One region of the Vagococcus hydrophili genome, then DNA from elsewhere that is predicted to be linked to it. Evidence: predicted binding sites of a transcription regulator. Region 1 holds the regulator's gene; the other holds the start of a gene.

Region 1 (13,349 bases):
TTCTAAAACATCTTGAACTGATTTGCGATTAGCATTTTTCTTGAAATCCGCTACAAAATCATCAAACCTTTCAATACCTCCGAAATCTTCAAAAGGAGCTGTTCTCTTTCCTTTCGTACAATAAGGATAAAAAGGAATCGCTGGGTCATGTTCTAAAACTTCTTCCACAACAATTTTATGCTCCCAAGAATCACCAAAATCATAGATATATTCAAATTTATCCCCTTCAGAAACTAATTGATTCAGTTTTACTTTAGCCATATCTTTTTTTATTTGAGATGTGTAGTAAACATGAGGCTTATCTCCAATTAAATCCTCTGCTTCAAAATCACTCAAAACAACATTATCTACATTAAATTGATACAGATGTGCTGTATCCCAATCAAAAGCTGTTTGAATAATCTCATGTAAATCTCCAAACGTCATTTTGGCTGGTACTAAAATACGACGCCAAATAGGTGGTTTAGCTCCCACAATATCAATTCTTAGTTGATAAATTTTATTATCAAATTCTTCATTGCTTACTCTCAGCGGGATTTTATTTTTAGGAATCATAGGAATCACATTATTTGAATGCTTTTGATTTTTAACAGGCGGAAAAAATTCTTCCTTCATCATATTTCCTTCTAAATCATCTAAAAGATCGTTGATTGTTTCCATCTGTTCATCCATATATTTCATATATGCTTCAATATTTTTTCGTTTAATCTGAGACCAATAGTTTATATCTAAATTATTATTTAAACAAAGAGGCATAAATTGAAACACTGTTTTTTGTAAATCAAAGATATTTTCCAAATATTCTTTATCCTGTAGAAACACTAGAAAATTATTCAAAATAATTTGAAATTCTAAAATAACTGCATTATCAATTTCTATGTACCTAGGAATTAGATCTGTCATCCCAATCATCATCACGCCCATGTTCCACTTCTCAATATCGACCTCCATCTGATTTAAGATGACCCTTCTAAACTCTTCTAGTATTTGTAAATAATCTTCATGTGATAACTTATCTTCACTTTCTATTTCTTTAAAAGGAACTCCTGTCACACCATTATAAGCAGTTAAAAATAAGCCACTTTTCCCATATTCCTTGATCCATTTATGGTACATATCAGACTCTCCTTTAGTTTGTTTTCTTGATTAAAGTGTATCATATTAGTTGGTTTTTAAGAACAAGCAAAAAGTTATTTTAATAGAAAAAAGAGCTACCATAAAGGCAACTCTTTTCATATGTTTATACACTCTGATTAGTCTGGTTTCTAAAGGCAGCCCCCACGGCAATTTCACAACCAATAATTAATCCCAAAAGAACGGATTAATTATTGGTTCCTCCAGTTGCTCGGAGTTAACCGCTTGTTTCACCACTCTGATATTACAAACTCTTATATGTTTTCACAACATTTTCTACTGTGAAGCCGTATTTTTCGATGACTGTGTTTCCTGGGGCACTGGCGCCGAAGCGGTCGATTCCCATTACTTTACCGTCGAATCCTACGTAACGTTCCCAACCTAAGCTTGCGCCCATTTCGATTGATACGCGTTTTCTAACTGAACTTGGTAAAACTGATTCTTTGTACTCAGCATCTTGTGCGTCAAATAGGTTAGTTGATGGCATAGAAACAACTGATACATCAACGCCTTCTTTACGTAATTCTTTTTGAGCTTCCATTGCTAAGTTCACTTCTGAACCTGTTGCCATGATGATTCCCTCTGGCGTAGTTCCTTCTTGTGCTGATAATACGTAACCACCACGAGCCACACCTTCATAAGCTTTTTCTTTTGTTCCTTCAAGAACTGGTAAGTTTTGACGAGATAAAGCTAAAACTGTTGGTGTTTCCATTGATGTTGCGGCTACTTTCCATGCTGCAGCTACTTCGTTACCGTCAGCTGGACGCATTAGGTTAACGTTAGGAATGCTGCGTAAGCTTGATAATTGTTCGATTGGCTCATGAGTTGGACCATCTTCACCAACAGCGATTGAATCATGTGTTAACACATAAGTCACTGGCGCTTTTTGGATAGCTGATAATCTAACGGCTGGACGTAAGTAATCCACAAACACGAAGAATGTTGCGCCGTAAACGCGAGTTCCACCGTGTAATGCGATACCATTCATTGCCGCTGCCATACCGAATTCACGGACACCAAACCAAATGTTACGGCCTTCGTAAGTTCCTGGTTCGAAATCTTTTTCGCCGGCGATCATTGTGTTGTTTGATGAAGAAAGATCGGCAGATCCACCCCATAATTCAGGCATTGCTTTCGCTAATTCTTGAATCGCTTCTTTACTTGTAATACGACTTGCAGATGAATCACCTACTTCGTAAACTGGTAAAGCTTTTTCTAAATCAACCGTTACTTCACCTTTGAATGCTGCTTCAAATTGAGCCGCTAATTCTGGGTATTCAGCTTTATATGAAGCGAATAATTCGTTCCATGCAGCTTCTTCTTTTTGACCTTTTTCAATCATGTCTGCTTTAAAACGAGCAGTCACTTCTTCAGGAACAGTAAATTCTGGGTAGTCCCATCCGTAATTTTTCTTAGCTAATGCAATACCGTCAGCTCCTAATGGGGCACCGTGAACTTTGTTCGTTCCTTGTAATTCAGCACCAAAACCGATGATTGTTTTCACTTCGATAATCGTTGGTTTGCTTGTTTCTTTCTTAGCTTCTTCAATAGCGTTAGAAATAGCTTCTAAATCATTGCCATCTTTCACTAAGATATGTTGCCAACCAGTTGCTTCAAAACGTCCTTTAACACTTTCACTAAATGATTTGTCTAATGGACCATCTAATGAAATATCGTTTGAATCGTAAAGAACAACTAATTTATCTAATTTTAAGTGACCAGCTAAACTGATTGCTTCTTGTGAAACACCTTCCATTAAGTCGCCATCGCCACATAATGCGTAAGTATAGTGATCAACAATATTGAAGTTTTCTTTGTTGTAAGTTCCTGCTAAGTGAGCTTCTGCCATGGCAAAACCAACACTCATCGCAATCCCTTGTCCTAATGGTCCTGTTGTTGCTTCGATACCATCAGTATGGTGAACTTCTGGATGTCCTGGTGTTAAGCTATCCCACTGGCGGAAATTTTTGATTTCTGACATTGGTAAGTTGTATCCAGATAAATGAAGTAAGCTATATAACATCGCTGAACCATGACCAGCTGATAAAATAAAACGGTCACGATCTGCCCAATTTCTTGATGTAGATGGGTTAACTTTTAAATGTTTTGTCCATAATGTGTAAGCCATTGGTGCAGCCCCCATTGGTAAACCAGGGTGACCTGAGTTAGCTTTTTGAATCATGTCCAAACTTAATGTACGAATTGTATTGACACCTAATTGATCGATTTGATCGAACTTCATATAATACATCCTCCTATTTAGGTTTTTTTTACCTTTATCTACGTATCATTTTAACGCTTTCTACAACATTTTGCAAGGCTTTACATTAGGAAAGCGCAAAAAAGATAAGGGACGACTATCTGCCGTGTAATCCCTTATCTTTTTGAATGTCTTTTAATTTATCAGGTGTTACATCATTACCCTCAGTATCGACAACTTTCATGCCTTCGATATGATTACGCATCCCACCTCTAAAACGGTGTAGGTATTCTTCTCTTAATTCTGCTTGTTCTTGTTTTTCAGCAGCCGTTAAACCAGTTTCTGTTTTGGCTTTTTTTGCTAATTCATTAATTCGTGCTAATTTTTCTTTTGATAACATATGTGAACCTCCTCGTACAAACTTCTATAATTTTAGCTTAATTTCATTAAAAATTCAATCATTTAAACTACAAAAAAAAGCGAACACCCGTTTGATTTACTTACTAATATATGTTACACTCAAAAAAAAAGAAAAGAGGCCGACTTATGACAAGAAAGCAGTCTTCAAGACAAGTAGATGTCTTACGATATATATACGAACAAGTTGAATCACGTGGCTATCCACCAACAGTCAGAGAAATCGGAGAAGCGGTTAATTTATCTTCTACTTCTACCGTCCACGGACATTTATCCAGATTAGAGAAAAAAGGGCTTATTCACCGAGATCCTACTAAACCTAGAGCAATCGAACTTACTTCGGAAGGCTTAGATTTAATCGGCGTAAAGCCAACAACGATTCCAATGCTAGGAGTAGTTACAGCAGGAGAACCTATTTTAGCGGTTGAAGATGCTTCTGACTTCTTTCCATTACCACCTGATTTGAAATATGAAGAAAACAGTTTGTTCATGTTAACCATTCGAGGTGAAAGTATGATTAATGCCGGGATTTTTGACGGTGATCATGTCATCGTTAGAAAACAAGCAGCTGCTAGCAACGGTGACGTCGTAATCGCTATGACTGACGAGAACGAAGCAACGTGTAAACGATTCTTTAAAGAAACTAACTACATCCGTCTACAACCTGAAAACGATACTTTAGAACCCATCATTTTAGACAATGTTTCTATCTTAGGAAAAGTTGTCGGCTTATACAGAAATCATATTTAAAAAATAAAGCTTAAATGCTTTATTTTTTTCTTTACAAAACGAACAAATGTTTGTATAATAAAAATACGAACAAACGTTCTAAATACATTTAGGAGTGATCAAAATGGAAGCAATCAGAAGGTATGCAGTTTTATTAATTGTTTTAGTATTAGGTGTCGTGTTAGGAACATTAGGTTGGCAGGCTGCCTTGGTCGTTTTGACTCCCTAGTTATGATTTGGTTAATGTTATGGGATGAAAAAAGCTATAAAACAAAACAATATAAACGCTACACAGAAGAAAAACAGCAATATATGTACCGTAACAGCCGATAATTATTTATCGGTTTTTTTTATTCTTTTTTTGTTATAATTATTCACTTTTTTGATTTATAAATCATTAAATAATATTATTAATAGTTATTTAAAATGAAAAAAACGTTTAAAATAGATATTTAATCAATAATAAAAGAACAAATAAGTTGCATCCTTTTTATAAATTATTTAGTATAAATATGCACCTAAAAATAAATTATAAAAGGAGTGGATGCATTTGACTTTAGAGTTATTAAAAATGGTCATTTTTATCTTATTAGGCACAAAAATTGCAGGACACTTATGTAACAGGTTCAACTTACCTGTCGTGTTTGGCGAATTACTATTGGGACTTTTACTCGGTCCAGCAATTCTTAATTTGGTCGCAGAAACAGACGGAATTGCTATGTTTTCAGAAATTGGGATTATTCTTCTCATGTTTCTCGTTGGACTGGAAAGCGATCTTAGTCTTTTAAAGAAATACCTAAAGCCAGCGATTACCGTTGCTTTGTTCGGTGTTTTTGTTCCCTTTATCTTCATCTCTCTTCTCGGACAACTTATCGGGATGGGAACCACAGAATCATTCTTTCTAGGCATTATCTTCAGTGCCACCTCACTCAGCATTACCGTTCAAGTATTAAAAGAATACAATTACATGGACAATGAAGCAGGCTCCATTACATTAGGTGCCGCCATTTTAGATGACACTCTCGTTGTTTTACTGATTAGTATATTTACAGCTGCCATTACTTTTGACGCTAGCACAGGATTTACTGTTCCGATGGCATGGGATTTAATTGGGCAAAAATTACTATTCTTCGGTATGATGTACCTTGTTGCTAAATACTTAATCACACCAGCCATGCGTTTATCTTCAAAATTAATTGCGGTTAAAGCAAAAACGGCTATGGCACTTGTTCTTTGTTTTACCTTCACCATTTTTGCTGAAGAAATGGGCTTAAGTGATATTATCGGTGCCTTCTTTATCGGGATGATGTTGTCTAGTCATGAATCAGCTCACGAGATTGAAAAAGATGTAGATACCATTGGAAACAGTCTTTTCATTCCAGTATTTTTTGTTTCTATTGGACTGGGGATCAGTATTGAAGCACTCTTCTCTCAATTTGGTTTAATTTTACTCTTATCAGTTGCCGCAGTTATCACAAAACTTGCTGGTGGTTATTTTGCTTCACGATTAATGAAAATTAACCGAAACGTGGCTCTAGTCGTTGGTTCTGGTATGGTTTCTCGAGGTGAGATGGCTTTAATTGTTGCTAAAATCGGACAAGAAGCTGGCTACATTTCCAGTGAATTCTTTACAGCAGTAATTGCTTCTATCATTATCACTACCTTAATCTCTCCCCTACTTTTAAAATTTAGTATTGGACTGGATCAAAAGGAAGATAACACAGAAAATATCAGAGCGTAAAACAAAAACATCTCTACTAAAATTCCCCTCTCTACTAGTACCTAGAGGAACTTTGGTAAAGATGTTTTTTCTCTTGCGTCCCACACCCGTTTGGATTACTCTAATCATATAGAAACAAATAAAAGAAAGAAGGTTATTTTATGACACAATCTACAATTGAATTGGTTCAAACACTAACAAATATCCCCTCACCAACTGGGGATACAACAAAGATTATTCATTTCCTTGATCAAGAATTACAAAAACACGGATTTCAAGGTATTATTAACCGCAAAGGTAGTTTAATCGTGACTGTTCCTGGTAAAGACGATGAGAATCACCGCTTTATTACGGCACATATTGATACATTAGGCGCTATGGTTCGCGGTATCAAACCTGACGGACGTTTGAAACTAGATTTAATTGGCGGTTTCAAATATAACTCCATTGAAGGTGAATATTGTACGATTCATACGCAATCAGGTAAAGATTACACTGGAACAATTTTAATGCATCAAACCAGTGTCCACGTTTATAAAGATGCTGGTTCTGCTGAAAGAAATCAAGACAACATGGAAGTCCGTATTGACGAAAAAACTTTCTCAGAAGAAGATACTAAAAAATTAGGCATTCAAGTCGGCGATTTCATTAGTTTTGATCCTCGTACTGAAATCACACCTAGTGGTTTTATTAAGTCTCGTCATTTAGATGATAAAGTAAGTGCCGCTATTTTGATTAACTTTTTAATTGATCTTAAGAAAAATAATGAATCGCTACCTTACACAACCCACTTCTTCTTTTCTAATAATGAAGAAATTGGTTACGGTGGAAATTCTAATATTGATGAAAAAGTCGTGGAATACCTAGCTGTTGATATGGGCGCTATGGGAGATGACCAACAAACGGATGAGTACACTGTTTCTATTTGTGTGAAAGATGCTAGCGGTCCTTATCATTTAGGCTTAAGAAATCATTTTGTTCATCTTTGCGAAACAAATAAAATTGCTTATAAATTAGATATTTATCCATTTTATGGTAGTGATGCCTCTGCTGCAATGCGCGCTGGTGCAGATGTAAAACACGGTTTAGTCGGCGCTGGAATCGAAGCCAGTCATGCCTTTGAGCGCACTCATCAAGATTCCATTGACGCTACTGAACAACTTGTTTCAAAATATTTATTTAGTGAATTATCATAAAATAAAAATAGACACATAAAAATATAAATAATCATTTTCCTTGACCTTTTATGCAATAAGACGTATGGTTAAGACATAAGCTTATATTATAGTGTGGTTTTTTGAACCACGATGAGCAGGCAATTGGCGGAAGGCTTAAGTCTTTATTTCGTCACTTTAATTTTGAGTAGCTTCTTTCTATTCGATTAAAATCGCCTAAATCACTATTTTGTTAAGTTTATGGTTCGTCCTTAAAAAGTGCTGACATTCATTTTTTAAGTGCAAGCTAATCGATGTGCTCAATTCTCGATTAAAACTGCAGAACTAAATAACGAACCGAATGAAGATTTTATTCTAAAGGAGGAAGATTATTTATGTCAGTAGTATTAAAAGCAGAAGCAAGAGCGGTTAGACCTCGTTCTATCCGTAGAAAGTTAAGAGAAGAAGGTAGAGTTCCAAGTGCTGTGCATGGTCACAAAATTGACAACATCTCATTTTCAGTAGATGCCAAAGTATTAGACAAAGCAATTCGTGAAAACGGCTTGAACGCTGTTTATACTCTTGATCTAAACGGAAAAAAAATCAGTACCTTACTTCAAGATTATCAATTGGATACATTCACTAAAGAATGGATTCACGCAGCATTTTTAGCAGTTGATATGAACGAAGAAACTGAAGTTGAAGCTGAGGTAGTTTTAGTTGGAACACCAGTTGGAGTTAAAGCTGGTGGTGCCTTAGAGCAAAACCTTTACACTGTGATGGTATCAGCAACACCTGATAAATTACCAGAACGTGTGGAAGTTGACATTACTAATATGGCAATTGGTGACGCACTTGTAATTGGTGACATTCCAAAACAAGCAGACTTCACGATTGTGACAGATGCTGAAGAGCAAGTTTGTGCTGTGACTGAGGTAACTGTTCAAACAGAAGAAGAAGTTGCTGGTGTGGCTAGTGAACCAGAAGTTATTAACGACAAATCAGCAGAATAAGATAATTATTTTAAAATAGGGTGGTTCAAATAGCATTTAGCTCCAAGCAACTGCTATTTGAACCCAGACTAAACAGGATGACCTTAGTGTTGTCCTGTTTTTATTTCCTTAAATACTCTCAAATCAAAATACTTCTCACCTCTATCTAAAAGAATAAACATGATTTTTTCTGAAAATTACTTAAGCAAACTTTAAAGTTATTTTACCTACTATAGTCTTTTCTTAATTTGTGATAAAATGATGGAGGTTTTAATTATGACAATTAGGAGTGTTCAAATTTGATCGGAATAGATAAAATAAATTTCTTTACACCAAGTACATACATTGATTTGGTGACTTTAGCTAAACATCGTGGTATTGATCCCGATAAATTTACGATTGGAATTGGTCAAACAAAAATGGCTGTACCAACCATTACACAAGACACTGTCTCAATGGGAGCAAATGCTGCCTTCCCTATTTTAGATAAAGAAGATTTAACCACAATCGATTTAATCGTTGTAGGAACTGAAACTGGCATTGATGAATCAAAATCAGCCGCAAGTTTTATTCACCAACTACTCAATATTCATCCATTCGCCAAAGCTGTAGAAATCAAACAAGCCTGTTACGGAGCGACAGCTGGTTTAATGATGGCGCAAGACTTCATTAAAGCACACCCTGGAAGAAAGGCGTTAGTCATTGGTTCAGATATCTCAAGATACGGTTTGAATACATCTGGTGAGGTCACACAAGGTGCTGGGGCAATTGCTATGTTAGTCTCAGAAAATCCACGTATTTTAGCTCTTGAAGACACAAGTGTGGCGATGACCGAAAGTATTTTTGATTTCTGGCGTCCCAATTATTCAGATACAGCGATTGTTGATGGTAAATTCTCAAATGAAGCTTATATTAATTTCTTTAAAACAATTTGGGAAGAATTCTCAAAAAGAACTAACCTAACTTTTGAAGATTTTAAAGCGATTTGTTTCCATTTACCTTATACGAAAATGGGTAAAAAAGCCTTACTCCCTCTTCTTGAAAATGAATCAGAAGAAATCCAAGAATTAATCATGCACCATTATAATTTATCAACAACTTATACCAGAGATATTGGTAATATTTATACTGGTTCTTTATACCTTAGTTTAATGTCACTTCTTGATAGTGATGCTCATTCATTACAATCAGGTGATTTAATCGGACTATTTAGTTACGGTTCCGGTGCTGTTGGTGAGTTCTTCTATGGTCGTTTAGTTGAAGGCTTTGAAAATCATTTATTAAAAGAGGAACACGAAACTCTTCTTAACAATCGTTACGATTTATCAATGGACGAATACGAAGCCATTTTCAACAAAGTTTTACCGAAAGAAGACGGCACTCACCCACTAAGTGAAGCCAAATTTGATAACAGTCTCTTCTATTTATCAAGTATTACTGATCACAAAAGACAGTATTCAAAACGTCAATAAGGAGTCGTTACTTTGAAACCTAAATTTTACAAACAAACTCGACTTGAGCGTATTCAAACCTTAACTCAAGAAGGTTATTTAAATGATGAACAAGCACAATTATTTTTAGATAGTCCTTTATTAGATGATTCTGTGGCTAATTCATTGATTGAAAATCAAATCGCTCAATTCCCATTACCTCTTGGTGTGGCTCGTAATTTTATAATAGACGGACAAGAAATGACAATTCCAATGGTGGTTGAAGAGCCTTCTGTGATTGCTGCTTGTAGTAACGCTGCTAAAATCATGAGCACAAAAGGTTTTAGCACTCATATTGAAAGTCGCGCGATGATTGGTCAAATTATTTTAAAAAATGTTGCTGATTTAGAATTAGCTAAAGAAGCGATTTTAAATGAACGTGACACAATTTTTAAATTAGCCCAGGAAAGTCATCCCTCAATCGTTGCTCGTGGTGGTGGCTTAAAAGATATCGCTGTTCGCTTAATTGAACAACCGGAAGCATCTCTATCATTCTTAACCCTTCATTTAATGGTTGATGTTAAAGACGCCATGGGAGCGAACATTATTAATACTATTTTAGAAGGTGTCACACCTTTTATTCTGGAATTAACAAAAAGCGCTTCTCTAATGTCCATTTTAAGTAACTACAACACAGAGTGCCTAGTCACAGCGACTTGTAGCGTGTCATTTGATGAATTAACCACACCTAACTTTAAGGGAAAAGAAATTGCTCAAAAAATTGTTGAAGCCAACACTTACGCCAAACTTGACCCGTACCGTGCAGCTACACATAATAAAGGCATTATGAACGGGATTGATTCAGTGGTTATTGCAACAGGCAACGATCCTCGCGCGGTTGAAGCTGGGGCTCATGCCTATGCTAGTCGTCACGGTCAATATGAAGCCATGACGAACTGGACAATGGATGAGAATTCTTTAATTGGTGAATTAACTCTACCAATGGCTGTTGGTTCTGTCGGTGGTGCTATCTCTGTCTTACCCATGGCTAAAGCAAGTTTAGGCATGTTGAATGTTTCAACTTCAGAAGACTTAGCTCGGATTGTGATGTGTGTTGGGTTAGCTCAAAACTTTGCGGCTCTTAAAGCGTTGGTTACAGTGGGAATCCAAAAAGGACACATGAATTTACACGCCTCTTCCCTAGCGATTCAAGTCGGTGCTAAAGGTGAGGAAATTGAAGCCTTAACAGCATTACTTAGAAAAGAAGCTAAGATGAACTCTATTGTTGCAAAAGAATTATTGGAGAAAATTAGAAAATAGCACACTTTATTAAACAACTAATCGATTAATAGCGATTAGTTGTTTTTTTATCGGTCTTACGTCCTATATAAATTAAGACTTTACTCCTGTAAAATAATTAGCATATAAAATAATAAAGGAGATTTTAGAAATGTCGAAAAAGAAAAAGATTATTATCGGTGTTACGGTTGGCATTATTATCGTTTTAATTGGAGCAAAATTCTTACTTGGAGGCTCTCAAAAAGAGGTAGCTACTGATGCACCTAAAATTGATTATTTTACTGTAGAGGATGTCCCTCAAGTTTTCATTAATGGCGTTGTGACTCCTACAGAATCAAAAGAATTTACAAAAGATGCTACTCTTGGAAAATTAGGTGATTTAAACGTAAAAAATGGTGATATGGTAGAAAAAGGAACTGTTTTATACCAATATGTGGATGAAACAACTGACAACCAAATCACTGAATTGAAATATCAAATGGAATCAACACAAGCTGAAAAAGATAAAGCTGCTAGACAAATGCAACTTAAAATCAATGAATTAGCTAATGCGAACAAAGCTGCAAAAGAAGCCGGCGCTCCTACTACCTCTGAAGAGAGTATTCGTTTAGAATTTGACCTAAATAGTTTTGATATCAAAATGAATCAACAACAAAGTCAACTTGATACATTAAATGCGAAACAAGTGAATCAAGTAACAGCACCATTTAATGGGCAAATTACGATTCCGCAAGATCAAAATCGTGACAGTGCGATTATGACTTTAACTTCTAATGATTTTTATGTTGAAGGTGAAGTTAACGAGCGTGATTTAGAGAAAATCAAAGAAAAACAACCAGCAGAAGTTAGGACGATTGCTGACAACAATGTTTATAAAGGCGAAATTATCCATATTTCAAATTCACCAACAACTGCCCAAGCACAAGCTGGCGCGACTGGTGGCATGGGTGGTAATTCAGGCGGAAGTGGTGCTTTATCAACTTACACAGTTAAACTTTCATTAAAAGATGCTAAAAAAGTACGTAAAGGATTCCACGTGCAAGCTTCGATTAAATTAGATGACAAGAAAATCCAAATTCCTGAAGAAGCTATTCATACAGATGAAAAAGACAAGAAAAAATATGTTTTTGTTGATGACTTTGGGACTGTTTTAAGAAAAGATATCGAAGTAGCTGATAAAGGCGCTGACAAAGGCAAAGTCATTGTAAATAGTGGTTTAGAAGGATTAGACAAAGTGATTGTTAAATCTGAAAAAGAACTTAAAAGCGGTGAATTAATCGGAGAACCAGGCATGGAAAACTCAGGGGAGATGAAATAAATGACTGAACAATTAAACAGTGAACAGGCTGTTTCTTCTTCTTCTCTCATTGAAATGACTGAACTTAATAAATACTATCCTGTTGGGAAAGAACAACTTCACGTGTTAAAAGAATTAAATTTAACCATTGAACGTGGTGAGTTCTTGATGATCATGGGAAAATCTGGTAGTGGAAAAACGACTTTAATGAATATTATCGGGTTTTTAGATCAGTCATCAGATGGTAGTTATATCTTTGATGAGCAAGACGTATCGAAACTAACTGAAAATCAAAAATCAGATTTACGAAACAAATATATTGGCTTTATTTTCCAACAATTTTTCTTGATTCAATCTTTAAATGTTTCTCAAAATGTCCAACTACCAATGGTCTATGAGGGTAAGAAAAAAGAAGCTGAAAGAAAAAAAATTGCAGATCACTACCTTCATTTAGTAGGTCTTGAAGGCAAAGAGAATTCTAAAACCACTGAACTATCTGGTGGGCAACAACAACGTGTGGCGATTGCTCGTGCCTTAGTAAATGAACCTTTGCTTATTATGGCAGATGAGCCTACCGGTGCCCTTGATAGTGAAACGAGTAAAGATATCATGAATATTCTAACCGAACTCAATAAAGAAGGTAAAACCATCGTAATGGTTACCCATGATAATGACATGAAAAAATATGCGTCACGTGTTGTTTACATGAAAGATGGAATTTTCTTAGATGAGGAGGAATTTACCAATGCTTAAAAATTTATTATTAAGTACCTTCCTCAGCCTAAAAGCCCATAAATTACGTGTTTTCTTAACCATGGTAGGAATTATTATCGGGATTACAGCTGTTGTGACCGTTTCTGCTATTGGTGAAGGCATGAAACAAAAAAGTATGAAAATGATGGAATCAGCTGATGCTAACAGTGTTCGTTTGGTTTACAAAGTGGATCAAGAAGATGATTCAGCTGCAGCCGGTCAAG
Region 2 (19,362 bases), 1.4 Mb from region 1:
AGAATGATGATGTTGAAGTTAGTAATACTCTACCTTCTTTGGTTAATTTAAAGTAGAAAAGATTAAATTTTAAGGACAAGCTAGTTTATCATAACTGACTTTTAAGAAATGAAAAGTCGTGAGTGATAGATTGGCTTGTTTTAATGAGAAAGGTTAAGTGAAAAATGAGAAAGAAATATCGTTTATTATGTGTACTAGTTTTGAGTAGTTTGTTGTTAACAGAGGTTAGTTATGCTGAGGATACTACCAAAAAAGAAGAGTTTTTTCATTTAATGGAAGAGGGGAAACAGTTGCTTAAAGAAAATAGGGAATACCCAAAGAAAAATCCCTTTGGTTTGATGTCGGTTTTACTTGTTTTGCTATCTTGCTCAAGTGCTGTAGCGTTATTTATAAGTAGAGGTGGTAAATGAGTCTATTAAAATTGAAAAATCCGTGGAAATCCCTAGCTGTTCCATTTTTAGTTGGGAGTAGTTTTATGCCTGATTGTGTTAGTGCCATGTCACTTTTGGAGGGGGTGGACACTACCAAAATTACGGTAGAAAAAAACCAGTTGAACCAGAAGGGGATCTTAACCGAGGGAAAAGAGGAAGAAACATTGGATGTCTCTAAAATAAAAATTATTTTTAATAATGAGGAGCAAGAAGAAAATCAAGATTTAGTCGAATCTGAAGAGACAGAAAATTTTACAGAGAGTATCAGCCAGCATGATTATATCAACGATGACATCAACAGTATTTCTAGTGATGAATTTGATGAAGAAGAGCCGATGGATAATTCTTCTGAGTGGGTAAAAGAAATATTTAGCCCCAACACAGAGGGGAATAAATTGTTTAACGAGATGAATGAACAATTAAAAAAAGGCTGTAACAGAGTAATTCAAGGGAGCGATTCTGCCAATCAAGATATCGTCGAATTAATTGATGTGATAGAAAATAAACTTGATGTAGATGTATATGAAGAGAATGAAAGAATCGATTATGTCTATGCACCCATTGCGTTATCTGGAAAATATGATTTCAAACAAATAGAAGAAAAGTTAACGTTTCTTAAATTAGACCATTTTTTAAAAGGGACAACCTCTTTCGATTTTTTACCAAATCATCTTCATTTGAAAATTAAAAGAAATGAATTACCAATTATTGTTGAAGATGATAAGGTTATCTTAGATAAAGGGAAGTATTTGAAAGTCTTGGGTCTAAAACAAATTAAAGGCACTAGTAATATTATATTAATGAACGCAGAAGTCATACCGGAAGAAACTGGATTTAACTATCTTATGGTATTAGAAAATAAACTTAATGACGTGGTTAATAAAAAAATAGAGTTATCAGCGGAGAGTTCTTTGATGATGTTCACAGGTAAATCACTTTTTACTAATTTACATCTAGATAATATCACTAAGGCGTTGGATACGTTAGGAGATACTACGGATTTGAGTTTTGATGAAGTAAAACGACTGTGTCAAACGTTTGAAAAAAAAGGTGGAAAGATACTTATAGGTGATCGTTCTATAGATTCTTATACGAGGAAGCTAAGTCCCAATGTTAGCTATGATTCAGTTAATAACGTGGGTCAAATTATTTATGATGTAGACACTGAAAATTACTACGGAGTAAACCCAGCAACCATTCAAAGTTATTTTATTGAGTTATTAAAAATGATGGATGTAAAAAAAGAGCAAGCTCTTCAAATAGTGAGTGAAAAACATCAAGAAAAAACAGAAAGTGTGGATTTATTTGATTTACTAATGGAAGAGCAGTTGAATGTACCAACTAATGAGCCATGTGTAGAGACTAAATTAGCTGAAAAGAAAGTTAGTTCAACCGATGTGACTAAACAATTAGCCGAAAATGTTCTAGATATGATGACGCTCATTAAAGAAATGCCGACAGTAACTTCTAATCAATTAGAGGAAGTAAGATATCATGAAGAGTGTTTGATAGATGCGTTAATGAGTTCAGAAGAAAAGAACGTCCATCATGAAAAGAAAACAACTGATGTTGAACAGGTTAGGGAAGAAAAAGTGAATAATGATTTTGAAGAGAACGAAGCCTCTTGGAAATTGAACTATGTGACAGAAATATCCCTAGTATTTATTCTATCAACATTTTCCACATGGTTTATAACGCGTCGTTACTCAAAATAAGAGAGTGTGGTATAAGTTTTTATGCTTATATCATACGCTCTTTTTCTTGCTACATTGTTTAATGCGTAAATCATGGCTAAATCTTCCTAAACTATGTTACAATCTTAGGGAACATGCGTACGTGGAAGGTGGAGAAAAAGTGTACGAATACATTAAAGGCGTGGTCACTTATGTGAGTCCGTATTATATAGTTATCGAAACAAACAACATTGGGTATCAAATAGCTGTGGCAAATCCGTTTCGCTATTCAGCTCATTTAGAAAAAGAAGTGGTCGTTTATTTACATCAAGTTATCAGAGATGACGCTCATGTCTTATATGGTTTTTCAGACTTAGAAGAAAAACAATTATTCTTAAAATTAATTAGTGTCTCAGGTATTGGACCTAAGAGTGGTTTAGCCATTATGGCTTTAGATGACCATGCTGGATTAGTAAGTGCGATTGAAAATGAAGACGCGAAGTACTTAACTAAATTTCCAGGTGTTGGGAAAAAGACAGCGCAACAAATGGTCTTAGACTTAAAAGGGAAATTAGATGAATTAGAAATCACAGGGGAAGCGAAGCAAGTTTACGCCAAGCAAGATGATTTATTTAGTACGATCGATGATAGTTCCTTAACAGAAGCGATTGAAGCACTGAAAGCATTAGGTTATTCTGAGCGAGAAATCAAACGCATTAAGGTAGAGCTTGAAACAATGACAGGTAAAGCAACGGATGAAATTTTACGCTTTGGTTTGAAATTGTTAATGAAAAAATAGGGAGGATTTGTAATGAACGAAGAAGAAAATCGCTTGGTATCAGCTGATTTAGATGAAGCAGAAGACGGTTTAGAAAAATCATTACGGCCTCAATATTTAGCCCAGTATATCGGTCAAGATAAGGTGAAACGAGAGTTAGATATCTACATTAAAGCCGCTAAACAACGAGAAGAATCTTTGGATCATGTCTTGTTGTATGGTCCACCGGGATTAGGTAAAACAACCATGGCTATGGTAATTGCCAATGAAATGGAAGTTAATATTAAAACAACCAGTGGTCCAGCCATTGAAAAACCGGGTGATTTAGTGGCTATTTTAAATGAGCTAGAACCAGGGGATGTTCTATTTATTGATGAAATTCATCGTTTGCCAAGAGTAGCAGAAGAATTACTTTATTCGGCAATGGAAGATTTTTTTGTGGATATTATAGTGGGGCAAGGTCCAAGTGCCCACCCTGTTCATTTCCCGTTACCCCCCTTTACCTTAGTAGGAGCAACAACTCGGGCAGGAATGTTATCAGCACCTTTAAGGGATCGCTTTGGGATCATTTGTCACATGGAATATTATGAAGACCATGATTTAAAAGAGATTGTCCTGCGTTCTGCGGATATTTTTGCCACAGAAATCAAAGAAACAGGAGCTTTTGAAATTGCTAGACGTTCAAGAGGGACCCCTCGAATCGCCAACCGTTTATTGAAGCGAGTCCGTGATTTTGCTCAAGTTGAAAGTAACGGAAAAATTGATGAATACGTAGCAGATGAAGCTTTGAAAATGTTGCAAGTCGATCACAAGGGCTTAGATTATGTGGATCAAAAAATCTTAACAACGATGATTGAACTTTATAACGGTGGTCCCGTTGGTCTAACAACGATTGCGGTTAATATTAGTGAAGAAACTGAAACTGTTGAGGACATGTATGAGCCTTATTTAATTCAAAAGGGATTTATCAAACGAACACAAAGAGGTCGAGTGGTTACTGAATTTGGTTATGAGCATTTAGGGTATACTTACGAAGAAAAATAAGGAAAAAGAGATTTCAGATGAAAATAACTGAATCTCTTTTTTTAGCGCGTTTTAGAAAACATGAACGCTTTTTCTTTTGGGCTAAAGATGTTAAAATACAACAGGAAGATATAGAAAGGAATAGGTGACTATGACATTACAAACGTCAGATTTTGATTTTCATCTACCAGAAGAACTGATAGCACAAACGCCTTTAAAGGACAGAACGGCGTCTAAATTATTAATTTTAGATAAAAAAACAGGTGAAATACAAGATAAACATTTCGATGATATTTTAGATGAGCTACATCCAGGAGATGCTCTTGTGATGAACAATACTCGTGTTTTACCAGCAAGATTACATGGTGAAAAACCAGAAACAGGCGGTCATTTAGAAGTGTTACTATTAAATAATACTGAAAATGACACGTGGGAAACATTAATCAAACCAGCTAAACGCGCTAAAGTCGGCACAAAAATTTCATTTGGTGATGGTCGACTGAAAGCTGTGGTGAAGGAAGAACTAGAACATGGCGGTCGAATCATCGATTTTACTTATGAGGGTGTCTTTTTAGAAAATCTAGAAGCTTTAGGTGAGATGCCATTACCACCATATATTAAAGAAACGCTGGAAGATCAAGAACGTTATCAAACAGTCTATGCTAAAGAAAACGGCTCAGCGGCAGCCCCTACAGCAGGTCTTCATTTTACAAAAGAGTTAATGGCTAAAATCGAAGCTAAGGGTGTGAAAATTATTTACTTAACGCTACATGTTGGCTTAGGAACGTTTAGACCTGTGAATGTCGAAGATTTAGAAAATCATAACATGCACAGTGAGTTTTATGCCTTATCAGAAGAATCGGCTGAAAGCTTGCGTCAAATTAAAGCAAATGGCGGTCGAATTGTGGCTGTAGGAACAACATCAATTAGAACTTTAGAAACGATTGGAACTAAATTTAATGGTGAGATTAAAGCGGATAGTGGTTGGACTGAAATCTTTATTAAACCGGGTTATAAGTTCAAACTAGTGGATGCTTTTTCAACCAATTTCCACTTGCCAATGTCAACGTTGATCATGTTAGTGAGTGCTTTTTCAACGAGAGACCATGTTTTAAATGCCTATAACCATGCTGTAGCAGAAGAATATCGTTTCTTTAGTTTTGGGGACGCGATGTTTGTAAAATAATAGAAAAGAGGATCACAATGAGCGAACCAGCAATTAAATACAGATTAATCAAAAAAGAAAAACACACTGGCGCAAGATTAGGTGAAATTATTACGCCACATGGAACATTTCCAACGCCAATGTTTATGCCAGTAGGAACATTAGCAACTGTTAAAACAATGGCTCCAGAAGAGTTAAAAGATATGGGTGCAGGAATTATTTTAAGTAATACGTATCATTTATGGTTACGTCCTGGCGAAGATTTAGTGGAAGAAGCAGGCGGCTTACATAAATTTATGAACTGGGATCAAGGGATCTTAACAGATTCAGGCGGTTTCCAAGTTTGGTCATTAAGTGATATGCGCCGTATTGAAGAAGAAGGGGTTCATTTTAGAAACCATTTAAATGGTTCAAAAATGTTTTTATCTCCTGAAAAAGCAATCCAAATTCAAAATAAATTAGGTCCAGATATTATGATGAGTTTTGACGAGTGCCCGCCTTTTGAGCAAAGTCATGACTACGTGAAGAAATCAATCGAGAGAACTTCTCGTTGGGCAGAACGCGGGTTAAATGCGCATGCCAATGCAGATCGTCAAGGGTTATTCGGAATTATACAAGGAGCTGGCTTCCAAGATTTACGTGAGCAAAGTGCTCGTGATTTAGTCAGTTTAGACTTCCCAGGTTATTCTATTGGTGGGTTGTCAGTGGGTGAATCTAAACAAGAAATGAACAAAGTGTTAGAATACACAACACCACTTATTCCAGAGAACAAACCAAGATATTTAATGGGTGTGGGAACTGCCGATTCATTAATTGATGGAGTTATTCGTGGGGTGGATATGTTTGATTGTGTCTTGCCAACACGTATTGCGAGAAATGGAACGTGTATGACGAGTAAAGGCCGTTTAGTTGTGAAAAACGCTAAATTCGCTCGTGACTTCAGACCATTGGATGAAAAATGTGATTGTTACACATGTCGTAATTATTCCCGTGCTTATATTCGTCATTTGATTAAATGTGATGAAACATTCGGTATTCGTTTAACGTCTTATCATAATTTATACTTCTTATTAAATGTGATGAAACAAGTCCGTCAAGCGATTATGGATGACAATTTACTAGAATTCAGACAAGCCTTTTTCGAAGAATATGGATTTAATGAAGAAAATCCGAAGAATTTCTAAAAAATCATAAATTAAACTAGTGTAATCTAATAAAATTTGATAAAGTGGATAGTGACTTATAAAAAGAAAATGAGGTAGATCAAATGCAAGGTGGATTAGGATTTTTATTTCCGTTAATTATTATCGGTGGGATGATGTTTTTCATGACACGTTCTCAAAAGAAACAACAAAATCAACGCCAAGAGCTATTAAATAGCATGAAACTTGGAGACGAAGTTGTGACTATTGGTGGGTTATACGGTGTGGTTCATGAATTAAACACAGACAAAGGAACTGTAACAATTGACTGTGAAGGTATTTATTTAGTGTTTGAACGTGCTGCAATCAAAACTGTAACACCTGCAGCAGCAAGTGCTCCAGCAGCAACAGTTGAAACAGAAGAAGTAACTGAAGTTGTTGAAACTAAAGAAGAAGAAAAAGAAAATCAATAAGATTTTCTTTCAAATTAAAAACAAACGGATTGCTTAGAAAAAGTAGTCCGTTTGTTTTTGTTTTATTGAGATGTTTTTATGGAATCTTTAGTTCAAATTCATATGAGAATTCTGGTTCGTTGTCATATGAAAAGAAAAAAACTAGTTTGTAATTTTCTTTACTATTATTAGCTATGTAGTCTTTTAAAGAAAAGATAGAGGTAGCACCGCTATCAATATATTCTTTAATGGCTACTTTAGGTAAAACTGTTTCTACAGGTAGCCACATGTTTTTCGATTGTGTCATTACTTCTGTTTTAGAAGTTTCCCAAATTAAACGACGACTTGAAGAATTAGTAATGACTATATCAGTAGAATTTTCTTTGGATTGAGTAATTAAAAGTTCTTTGTTTTGATTGTTGAAACTATCAACAGGTGTTTCTACTAAAATCTTGTACATCAATAAGCAAAAGATAAATATAAATAGTGGGAACAAAAGAATTTTTTTCTTCATTTGTTAGTTCCTTTCTTTTTGTTTTTAAAATACGACTTTTATTTATAAAAGAAGTATAAATTTGAAGAGAGGATGAGTCAATCATATTTAATAGTGGGACAATCAGAATCGATCTTTTTTATGAAAATGTGTTTATCAATAAATGTGAAAATAGTATCAATCTTTTAGTTTGATATAAAAAATTAATGGTATGGTTCATGATATAAAGTGTATTTTAACAATAGTTAGAGTTAATTTAAAAATAAAGTGAAAAATGTCACAAAAAAGTATTTACAATTATGAAAAAATGATGTATATTACATTTGTGAAGTAAATAACAAATTATTTCAGGAGGCTATTATGGTAAAGACAAAAGATAAAAAAGTTGAGAAACAAGAAAGTAACGTGGCGCAAGTCATTGATGAATTAGTAGTAAAAGGTAACCAAGCATTAAAAGAAATGAAAGCTTTCGATCAAGAAAAAGTAGATCATATCGTTCATCAAATGGCGATGGCAGCTTTAAATCAACACATGCCTTTAGCAAAAATGGCAGTCGAAGAAACTGGCCGTGGAATTTATGAAGATAAAGCAATTAAAAATATGTTCGCATCTGAAAGTATCTGGAACAGCATTAAATATGATAAAACAGTTGGCGTAATCAACGAAGATAAACAAAAACAAATTATTGAAATTGCTGACCCAGTCGGTGTGGTTTGTGGGGTAACACCAACAACTAACCCAACATCTACAACCATTTTTAAAGCAATGATTTCAATCAAAACACGTAATCCAATCATTTTTGCTTTCCATCCAAGCGCACAAAAATGTTCAGCAGAAGCAGCTCGTATCGTTCGTGATGCAGCCGTTGCAGCTGGCGCACCTGAAAACTGTGTTCAATGGGTTGAGCAACCTTCAATCGAAGGAACAAACACATTAATGAATCATGAAGGCGTGGCAATTGTATTAGCTACAGGTGGTTCTGCAATGGTTAAAGCTGCATATTCTACTGGTAAACCAGCACTTGGCGTAGGACCTGGTAACACACCTGCTTACGTTGAAAAAACAGCAAGAATCAAACGTGCGGTTAACGATTTAATTATTTCAAAATCATTTGATAATGGAATGATTTGTGCCTCAGAACAAGGTGTGATTGTTGATGCTGAAGTTTATGATGCAGTGAAAGCTGAATTTGAAGCACATCAAGTATACATCGTTAAAGCTAATGAATTAGCTAAATTAGAAAAAGCAGTCATGAACGAAGCTAAAACAGCTGTTAACCCAGCAATCGTTGGTCATTCTGCTGTATCTATCGCTAAAGACGCAGGAATTAACGTCCCAGCAGGAACTAAAATTTTAATCGCTGAATTAGAAGATGCGGGTGCTGATTACCCATTATCTCGTGAAAAACTATCTCCAGTTTTAGCAATGTTTAAAGCTAACAGCCGTGAACATGGTTTAGAATTATGTGAAAAAATGTTAAAACTTGGTGGAGAAGGACATACTGCTGTTTTACATTCAGAAGATGAAGATTTACACATTCAATTTGGTTTAAGAATGAATGCTTGTCGTATCTTAATCAACTCACCAGCAGCACAAGGTGGGATTGGTGATATCTACAACGAAATGATTCCTTCATTAACATTAGGTTGTGGATCTTACGGTAAAAACTCAGTATCTAAAAACGTAACAGCAATTAACTTAATCAACACAAAAACTGTAACAAAACGGAGAAATAATATGCAATGGTTTAAACTTCCAGAAAAAATTTATTTTGAATTAAATTCAATCCAATATTTAGAAAAAATGGAAAACATTGAACGTGCATTCATCGTCTGTGACCCTGGAATGGTTCAATTTGGTTATACTCAAAAAGTAATTGATGAGTTAAACAAACGTAACAACAAAGTGACTTATGAAATCTTCTCAGATGTTGAACCTAACCCTTCAACAAACACTGTTTATGCAGGAACTGAAATGATTAATAAATTCAAACCAGATACAATCATTGCTATCGGTGGTGGATCTGCAATTGATGCCGCTAAAGGTATGTGGTTATTCTACGAACACCCAGATACAGAATTCTTTGGCGCTAAACAAAAATTCTTAGATATTAGAAAACGTACGTACAAAATTCAATCAGCTAAAAAATCTCAAATGGTTTGTATTCCAACAACATCTGGTACAGGTGCTGAAGTAACACCATTTGCCGTAATTACTGATAGTGAAACACACGTGAAATACCCATTAGCAGATTACGCTTTAACACCAAACGTGGCAATTATTGACCCACAATTTGTAATGAGTGTACCAGCTGGAGTAACTGCAGATACAGGGATGGACGTATTAACTCACGCTTTAGAATCATATGTTTCAGTAATGGCATCTGACTATACTCGTGGATTAAGTTTACAAGCAATCAGATTAGTCTTTGATAACTTAGAAGATTCAGTGAAAAACCCTAACTTAGAAAACAGAGAAAAAATGCACAATGCTTCAACAATGGCTGGTATGGCATTTGCGAATGCTTTCCTAGGTATATGTCACTCAATCGCTCATAAAATTGGTGGAGAATACGGTATTCCTCACGGACGTACAAATGCGATTCTTTTACCTCATATTATCCGTTACAATGCGAAAGATCCTTCAAAACATGCATTGTTCCCTAAATATGATTACTTTAGAGCGGACACAGACTACGCTGACGTAGCTCGTTTCTTAGGTCTTAAAGGAAACACAACTGCTGAATTAGTAGAAGCTTTAGCAACAGAAGTAGATGAATTAGGAAAACGTGTTGGAATTGACATGAACCTTAAAGCACAAGGATTGTCTCAAGAAACATTAGACAACACAGTAGATCGTATGGCTGAGCTTGCTTATGAAGATCAATGTACAACTGCTAACCCTAAAGAACCATTAATTAGCGAATTAAAACAAATTATTATTGATTCATATAATGCATAATCATTTGTGATATTTAAACACCTCTTAATTGTTTCCTGTGGGTCAGGGAATGATTATAGGTGTTTTTTTATTTATTTATAATAACCGATTAATAGGATGGTATTGTTTGGAAAGTTGGACAATTAAGGGATAATCATATATAATTTAAAGATTGTTAATAAGAAAAATTAAAAATAAAAACTAATATAAATGAATTAATAAATTCTATAATGAGAGAAGGAATTGGTGTGTGCGGAATAGTTGGATTTATTGATACCAAGTCAGTAGAATCAAAAAATGAAATAATAGAAAATATGATGGCAACTATTGCCCATAGAGGTCCAAATAGTTCTGGTAGTCATGTTGATACACAAGCAGCTTTAGGTTTTAGACGGTTGAGTATTGTCGATTTAGAGGGTGGTTCTCAACCTATCTATAATGAAGATAAGACGATGGTTATCACGTTTAATGGAGAAATATATAACCATTCAGAATTAAGAGCGGATTTAAAAAGAAAAGGTCATATATTTACAACCCATGCTGATACAGAAGTATTACTTCATGGTTACGAAGAATACGGAGTTGAATTATTACAAAAAATTAGAGGCATGTTTGCTTTTGTCATTTGGAATACAGAAACTAATGAATTGTTTGGAGCTAGAGACCATTTTGGAATAAAACCACTTTACTACACAGAGATGAATGGTAGTTTTATCTATGGGTCAGAAATTAAAAGCTTTTTGCAACATCCAGGTTTTAAAAAAGAATTAAATACAGAAGCTTTACGTCCTTTTATGACATTTCAATATTCAGCATTAGATGAAACTTTCTTTAAAAACGTTTATCGTATTAAAGAAGGTCATTTCTTTACGTATAAAAATGGTTTATTAGAAATCAAGCAATATTGGGATGTTAAAGATAATGAAAAGAAAATGTCTTTATCAGAGACAGTGGATTTAATTGATAAAAGTGTCCAAGAATCAATCGATATTCATAAAAACGCTGATGTTGAAGTTGGTTCATTTTTATCTTCAGGAGTAGATTCAAGCTATGTAGCAAGTGTTTTACGCCCCGATAAAACGTATTCTATTGGTTTTGGTGATAAGACGTTTAATGAGTCAGTGGAGGCTAAGGCGTTGACTGATATGATTGGATTGAACAATGAGTCGCGTATCATAGAAGGGGAAGAGTCATTCAAAAATTTTCCTCTTATTCAGTATCATCTAGACGAACCGGATTCAAATCCATCTTGTGTTCCTTTATTTTTCCTATCAGAGTTAGCAAGTCGTGATGTTAGAGTTGTTATGAGCGGTGAAGGTGCGGATGAATTGTTTGGTGGCTATCAAACATATGGATTCTATACTAAATCAAAATTCATTAGAAAAACAACCAGTTTACTTAAAAAATTACCTGAAAAAGCAAGATACTCTTTAGCAGGTTTTATTAAAGAAAAACAATTCCCTGGTAGCTTACATATGTATTCTAACTTAGCACCAGCTGAAGAATGCTTTATTGGTAACGCGAAAGTCTTTGAAGAAAAAGAAGCATTAGAGTATTTGACAAGTGAGTATTCTAAGTCACCAAGTGTCTCAGACATTGTGAACAAACAATACAAAAAAGTAAGTCGATTATCTGAACTTAAGAAGAAAAAATATTTAGATTTTCATCAATGGATGCCAAAAGATATTTTATTAAAAGCTGATAAATTATCAATGGCTCATTCTTTAGAATTACGTGTGCCATTACTTGATATTGAGTTGATGAGAGTCTCAGAGCAAGTACCTGAAAAATATATGATTAATTCTGAAAATACTAAATATGCTTTTCGTCAAGCCGCAGGAAGACATCTTCCTGAAGAGTGGTCGAATAGAGAAAAATTAGGCTTCCCAGTACCAATTAAAGATTGGTTACGTGAAGAACGTTATTACCAACATGTAAGAGAATTATTTTCTAATGAATGGGTAAAAGAATTTTTTGATCAAGACAAAATTATTCAATTGCTAGATGATAACTATGAAGAAAAAGTGGATGAACGTCGTAAAATTTGGACTATTTTCACTTTCTTAACTTGGTATAATGTTTACTTTATCAATGATGGTCACAAACCAGAAGTATCAGAGTTAACAGATTAATAATTATTTGGAAAGGAAAAAAACGATGAAATTTTTACCTATTATTTTAGGAACAGATGTTAATGCATATGGAATTGCTCGTTCAATCCACATGGCATATGGAATTAAAAGTTTATGTGTTGGTCAAGGCAAATTACCAATGACTAACCATTCTAAGATTGTTGACATAGAAGTGGTTAATGATTTAGCTAATCCATCTGTTTTTTCAACAGCTATGATACCACTATTAAAGAATAAATTAGAAGCTTATGACAAACTAATTTTATTTGCGGCAAGCGACGGTTATGCTGAATTAGTGATTGATAACCAAGAGGAGTTATCTAAATATTGTCGGTTACCTTTTGTAAAAAAAGAATTGAAAGAACAATTAATTTTAAAAGAAGATTTTTATGATTTATGTGAGAAATTAGAGTTACCTTATCCAAAAACAATGAAAGTAACTAAAGACAACTATCGAGAAATCGAAGTACCTTTTACTTATCCTGTGGTTGTTAAACCAAGTAATAGTGTGACATATGCTTTAGCAGAATTTAAAGATAAGAAAAAAGCCTATATTTTAAATAGTGAAGAAGAAGTTACGGAAACTTTATTTAATATCTTTACTTCTGGATATGGCGACACGATGTTAATGCAAGATTTTATTCCTGGTCCTGATAGTAACATGCGTGTCTTAAATGCTTATGTTGGATCAAACAGTAAAGTCCACTCGATGTGTTTAGGACATCCTTTTTTAGAAGATGTTACACCAACACTAGTAGGAAATTATGTGGCGATTAAAAGTATTTTTGATGCTGATATTTATGAAACATATACTCGTTTTTTAGAAGGAATCAGTTATACAGGGTTTGCTAATTTTGATATGAAGTACGACGAGCGTGATCAGACATTTAAAATTTTTGAGATTAACTTGCGACCGGGACGAAGCAGTTTTTATTCGACGTTAGCTGGGTGTAATTTAATTGAAGAAGCGATTAAAGATTTAGTTGAAGAAATAAAAGTTGAAGAAGCATTTTTAAGTAGAGAAGAAAAACTATGGTTAGGTGTTCCAAAAGAAGTAGTGCTAACTTATACAGAGGATGATACATGTAAACAAGTAGCCAAAGAGATGATTGATAGAGATGACTATGGTTATACTTTATTTTATGATCAAGATAAATCTATTGTTAGAAATTTAAGTATGAAAAAATACTATCAATCCTATGTGGAACGTTATGAAAAATGGTTTAAAAAGAAGGGACGATAGAAAATGGCATTAGTCAATTTAGCTAATCCTGAAGAAATAAAAAGATATGAGGATTTTATTTTAAATAGTCCATATACCGCAACAACACAGGATATGGCATGGGCGCAAGTAAAAAACAATTGGGAACCTTTTTATATTTATCTAGAAAAAGAAGATGAGATAATAGCAGCAATGTCAATTTTAACGGTGGCTTCTGTAGGTGAAAAAAAAATAGCTTATGCAACAAGAGGTCCTGTCTGTGATGTTAACAATATCCAATTAGTCACAGAGTTATATGATGAGGCAGAAAAACAATTATCAAATGAGAATATTTTCTTGCTTAGAACAGATCCAGAAGTTTTTTATAATCAAGAATTATCTGATGCATATAAAGCTGCAGGGTTTAAAGTACGTAACAAAGATATTAACCCTCATTCAACAATTCAGCCACGTTTAAATATGAGGTTAGATACGGAAAATAAGACAGAAGAAGAATTACTCTCAGAATTTCATTCTAAAACACGTTACAATATACGTTTAGCGAAAAGAAAAGGAATTGAGGTTCATTCTTCTAGAAGTTTAGAAGATTTGAAGGCTTTTTATGATACTCATGTAATCATGAGTGAACGTCAAGGTATTAGTTACCGTCCGTACGAGTATTTTGAACGAGTGCTAAAAGCTTATGGTGATAACGCCAAAGTGTTTATTGCTACATTTGAAGGAGAAGTATTGGCAGGTGCATTATGCTTAAGTTATGGTAATGTTACTTGGTATATGTATGGTGGTTCTAATAATCTACACCGTAATAAGATGCCTAATTATTTAATGCAGTGGGAAATGATTAAATGGGGACTAGAAAGAGGAACTAAGTATTACGATTTTGGTGGTATTTTTGAAATGAATGAAGAAGATGGTTTATATAAGTTTAAACGTGGTTTTGTTGGTAGTGATAAGGCAACAGAATTTATTGGTGAAATTGATCGAGTATATGATGAAGAATCGTATTATATTTTTTTAAATGAATAATTAAAAAGTGGGGGAAATAAATTCTCCACTTTTTTGATATAAAAATTAATAAAGAGTTAATGAATTTTACCAGCTATCTTCTAGTGATTTCAAGTAAATAATGTTAGAATAAACGTTATGTGTATCTAAAATTCAAGACTTTTGTCGAGGTGGAAATGTGAAAAAATTTAATTCAAGTAGAAATATTATTATTGCGCTAACAATTGTCATTATTGTTGTCTTTTTAATTGGTTTTAGTGCCATGCAGCGAGATAATAAAAAGCAAAGTTTACCAGGTCAATCTCAAACTAATGGTGTCATTGCAAGCATTGATCGAGTAGTTAAAGCACCATTTATAGGTGTCGAAAATGGGGTTAAATCGATTAATAATTTATTTAATACCTATACAGAAAATGATAATCTAAAGAAAAAAATAGATCATACAGCGTCCCTTGAAGCGGAAGTTGCTAATTTAAAAAAAGAGAATGAAAAATTAAGAGGTCAATTAGAATTAAATGCGACGTTATCAAATTATGAAGTAGTGAACGCTGGAGTGATTAATCGTTCCCCAGATAGTTGGCAAGATGTATTAATCATTGATAAAGGTAAAAAAGATGGTATTGAAGTCAACATGGCGGTCATGGGCGATAAAGGATTGATTGGTCGTGTCATTATTGCAGAAAATAATAGTTCAAAAGTAGAACTCTTAACAACGATTAATCAAAATACGAACCACTTTCCTGTGATGTTGCAAGGTGAGGGAGATAAGATGATTTACGGTTTAATGGAAGGCTACAATAATAAAACTCACACATTAGTCGTGTCTCAGTTAACTTCAACAGAAGGCTTAAAAGAAGGAACCCCTGTTACGACTTCTGGTTTAGGTAACAATTCTCCTAAAGGATTATTAGTAGGGAATATTAAAGAAATTAAGAAGAATAAAACAGGGCTAGATGCAGAAGTGTTAGTAACGCCTGTATCAGATATGTACGATGTGAATTCTGTGACGGTTGTTAAACGATTAGCGGGTACAGAGTAATGATGCAAAAAAGAAAGTATCTATCCTATACCTTACCGCTTATTTTCTTTTTTATGATGCTTATAGATGGGCATGTAAGTAGTTCACTTCTATCAGCTTTTTCAGTGCCAATGGATTTTACAAGTAATCTATTGTTGATGTTTTTGATGTTTGCAACGTTCCAAATGGAAAAAACCTATCTAGTGATTTGGTCAAGTGTCATCGGACTACTTTATGATTCTTATTTTTATAATGTGATTGGGATCAATTTGATTTTGTTTCCAATACTAGTCATCTTAATTTATAGTTTATTCGAGCATGTTTATCCAAATACATTTACGATTATTTTGAGTTTCATTGTTTTTGTTACAGCCATTTCAGTGGGCAGAGTGTTCTTATTAGTGCTATTTAAGTTAACAAGTACCACTATTTTAGATTTTTTTGCAAGAACATTAGCACCAACTCTGTGCTTGAATATCATACTGATAGCAGTGTTAGTAGTGCCTTTAAAGAGTATGTTTAATGTTAAAAAATAAATGTTATGTGGATTGAAATATGTTTGTAACATTTCTATTATATGACTGACATGTCTCTATGCTACAATTCATTTATCGTTAAATTTAAATATTAAATAAAACTTAAAAAATATAAGAAATTACAAATTACACGGGGGACTATTAAATTGAAAAAGAAGATTTTATCTACATTATTAACAAGTACAATGATCTTATCAGCAACAGCTCTTCCATTAATGGCTAGCGCTGACTCAGTTGATCAAAAGATTGCATCACAAGACAAAAAAATTAGTGACTTACAAGGAAAAGAAGCTTCAGCATCATCACAATTAGCTTCAATCCAAAGTAACATTACTTCAATCAAAGACCAAGCAGATGCTTTACAAGCTAAACAAGCAGAGTTAAACACTGAAATTGGTTCATTAAATGGTGAAGTTAAAGATTTAGAAAAACGCATCGAAAAACGTGATGCTTCTATTAAAGAACAAGCTCGTTCAGTTCAAGTTGACTCAGGAAGCTCAAACGTTGTTGATTTAGTTTTAAACGCTGATTCAGTATCAGACGCTGTAACTAAAGTAATGGCAGCTTCTAAATTAGTTGGAGCTAACAATGACATGATGCAACAACAAAAAGAAGACAAACAAGCTGTAGAAGATAAAAAAGTTGAAACAGAAGAAAAAGCATCTGAAGTACAAGCTAATGCAGTTGTATTAGAACAGAAAAAAGGTGAACTAGTTGCTCAAGAGTTAACTCAACAAGTAGCAGTTAGTGAAATCGCAGCTGAAAAAGAAACTGAACAAGGAAAAAAAGATCAGTTCTTAAACGAAAAAGCAGAAGCAGAAGCTAAACTTGCAGCTGAAAAAGCGGCAGCAGAAGCAGCAGCTAAGGCAGCGGCAGAAGCAGAAAAACAAGCAGCTAAAGAAACTGTAGCTCCAGTAGCACCAACAACTGAAGTTAAAACAGAAACTAGTACTGAAGCACCAGCTTCAAACAATGGTGGAGCAACAACTCCAGCTGAAACAAATACTAATACAAACAACAACAATAATAATAACAATGGTGGACAACAAACAACACCACCTAAACAACCAGCTGAAACTCCAGCACCTCCTGCTTCATCAAATGGTAGTGCAGTAGTAGCAGAAGCTTACAAACATATTGGTAAACCTTATGTTTGGGGAGCTAAAGGACCAGATTCATTTGACTGTTCAGGATTTACATCTTATGTTTATCGTGTCGCAGCAGGAAGAGAAATTGGTGGATGGACAGTACCACAAGAAAGTGCTGGCGCTCAAATTTCACTTAGCCAATTACAACCTGGAGATTTAGTATTCTGGGGAGCTAGAGGCGCAACTCATCACGTTGGTATTTATGTAGGTGGCGGACAATACATCCACGCACCACAACCAGGTGAAAACGTAACTGTACAAAGCATGGCTTATTGGTCACCAGACTTTGGAGTACGCATGTAATTAAAATTTTAAAGGCTGACTTGAAAAAGTTAGTCTTTTTTTTTATGGAGAATAAAAAAATGAGGAAAAGATTGAGATTAATAAAACAAGTTTCAGTGAAAGTAGCTTCTAAGTAAGGAACTAGTAATAATCAAACTTAGGAGCGAAAACAATGGAAAATAATCATTATAAAAATTGGTCGGAAGTAAAATATTTAGAGGATATTATCACGAATCCTTTGATTAGAGTTGGAAAAAAATCTTATTATTCAGGTTTTTATGAGAATTCAAATTTTGAAAATGGGTGTGTTAGGTATCTATGGGGAGATGAAACGACGAGAGATTTGTTTCATCCAGAAAAGGATTTTGGTTGGGAACTTGATAAATTAATTATTGGAAACTATGTTTGTATCGCAAGTGGGGTAACTATTTTATTAGGTGGGAATCATAACCATCATCCAGATTGGCTAACAGTTTATCCTTTTGAAGAAGGGATAAAGGATTCCTTTGAAAAAAGAGGAGACACGGTAATTAACAGTGATGCATGGATTGGTATGGGAGCGACAATTATGCCGGGTGTAACCATTGGTGAGGGAGCCATAGTTGCGACTGGTTCAATGGTTGTCAAAGATGTTCAGCCTTATACAATTGTAGGTGGAAATCCAGCGAAAGTCATCAAGAAGAGATTTGACGAAGCGACAATTGGAAAATTACTTGAAATACGCTGGTTTGATTGGAAAGAATCAGAAGTAAAACCAGTAATCCCTCTTTTATTAAGCAATCAAATAGATCAGTTATATACTTACTATCAAGATAATATAAAATAAAAAAATGAAAAACCTGAAATCACGAAGAGTTACTTCGAATGTGATTTCAGGTTTTTTCTACATATATTGTTCTGTAATTGTCATAAACTCTTCGATATCTTTTTTAATAATATCAATTCCGTCTTGCCAAAAATCTGGTTTAGTCAAATCAACACCAAGATGTTTTTGAGCTAGCTCTTCTGTCGTCATTGATGCTGTATCACGTAATAGTGAAATATACTCATCTTCAAATGAAGAACCTTGTTTTTGAGCGTGAGCGTAAATTCCTAAACTGAATAAGTAGCCAAATGTATAAGGGAAGTTATAGAAAGGCACATCATCAATAAAGAAGTGTAGTTTACTTGCCCAGAAATGAGGATGGTATGAACTTAGAGAGTCACAATAAGATTCTTTTTGTGCATCCAACATCAATTCAGTCATTTCTTCATCAGTTAACACATTTTTCTTGCGAGCTTTATGTAAATTATTTTCAAAGATAAAACGGGTATGAATATTCATAAACATTGCAATCGCGTTTTGCATTTTAACATCAATTAAATTAATTTTTTCTTCGTTTGTTTTAGCTTGTTTTAGAGTCGCGTCCGCTACGATTAATTCAGCGAAAGTACTAGCCGTTTCAGCAACGTTCATCGCATAATCTTGACTCATTACAGGCAAATCCCACATCACATGAGAGTGATAAGCGTGACCTAATTCGTGAGCTAAAGTAGAGACTTCATTGATTGATTCACCGTATGTCATGAAAATACGAGATTCTTTGTTTTCTGGAAGACTTGTACAATAGCCGCCAGGACGTTTTCCGGGGCGGTCTTCTGCTTCAATCCAGCTCTTATCAAAAGCAACTTGAGCAAAATCAGCCATTTTAGGACTAAATTTATTAAAGTTTTCTACGATGAATTCAGCCGCTTCATCAAATGTGTAACGTTTTTCTTCAAATTCACCTAAAATGATCGGTGCATCTTGATCTTGCCATTCCATTTTCTCTTTGCCTAGTAATTGTGCTTTACGAGTTAAGAAATCAACAAATGGTTGTTTGTTATTTGAAATAGCTCCCCACATCGCGTTTAATGTTTCTTCTTTCATACGGTTGTATTCT

The links. Region 1 encodes LexA, which represses DNA repair genes until DNA is damaged. Its sites were predicted from a motif close to CNAACANNTGTTNG; they were not measured.
Region 2: a site for LexA is predicted at 2,255-2,268, ahead of ruvA (Holliday junction branch migration protein RuvA). Genes of this name have one in related genera too.

Annotation. Positions count from the first base shown of each region.
Region 1 is NZ_CP049887.1:2,160,233-2,173,581, reverse strand. Features, by position in the region: gene G7082_RS10655 (plasmid pRiA4b ORF-3 family protein) at 1-1,116, opposite strand, end outside; gene tkt (transketolase) at 1,379-3,376, opposite strand; gene G7082_RS10645 (DUF896 family protein) at 3,492-3,734, opposite strand; gene lexA (transcriptional repressor LexA) at 3,881-4,501, shown strand; gene G7082_RS10630 (cation:proton antiporter) at 5,031-6,221, shown strand; gene G7082_RS10625 (M42 family metallopeptidase) at 6,362-7,396, shown strand; gene G7082_RS10620 (50S ribosomal protein L25/general stress protein Ctc) at 7,750-8,367, shown strand; gene G7082_RS10615 (hydroxymethylglutaryl-CoA synthase) at 8,646-9,818, shown strand; gene G7082_RS10610 (hydroxymethylglutaryl-CoA reductase, degradative) at 9,831-11,096, shown strand; gene G7082_RS10605 (efflux RND transporter periplasmic adaptor subunit) at 11,227-12,393, shown strand; gene G7082_RS10600 (ABC transporter ATP-binding protein) at 12,394-13,125, shown strand; gene G7082_RS10595 (ABC transporter permease) at 13,118-13,349, shown strand, end outside.
Region 2 is NZ_CP049887.1:767,570-786,931, reverse strand. Features, by position in the region: gene G7082_RS03820 (hypothetical protein) at 165-410, shown strand; gene G7082_RS03815 (hypothetical protein) at 407-2,146, shown strand; gene ruvA (Holliday junction branch migration protein RuvA) at 2,286-2,903, shown strand; gene ruvB (Holliday junction branch migration DNA helicase RuvB) at 2,916-3,926, shown strand; gene queA (tRNA preQ1(34) S-adenosylmethionine ribosyltransferase-isomerase QueA) at 4,057-5,091, shown strand; gene tgt (tRNA guanosine(34) transglycosylase Tgt) at 5,109-6,254, shown strand; gene yajC (preprotein translocase subunit YajC) at 6,338-6,685, shown strand; gene G7082_RS03785 (hypothetical protein) at 6,762-7,178, opposite strand; gene adhE (bifunctional acetaldehyde-CoA/alcohol dehydrogenase) at 7,518-10,118, shown strand; gene asnB (asparagine synthase (glutamine-hydrolyzing)) at 10,346-12,229, shown strand; gene G7082_RS03770 (carboxylate--amine ligase) at 12,255-13,472, shown strand; gene G7082_RS03765 (lipid II:glycine glycyltransferase FemX) at 13,476-14,477, shown strand; gene mreC (rod shape-determining protein MreC) at 14,635-15,495, shown strand; gene mreD (rod shape-determining protein MreD) at 15,495-16,010, shown strand; gene G7082_RS03750 (C40 family peptidase) at 16,157-17,461, shown strand; gene G7082_RS03745 (CatB-related O-acetyltransferase) at 17,613-18,266, shown strand; gene G7082_RS03740 (M3 family oligoendopeptidase) at 18,324-19,362, opposite strand, start outside.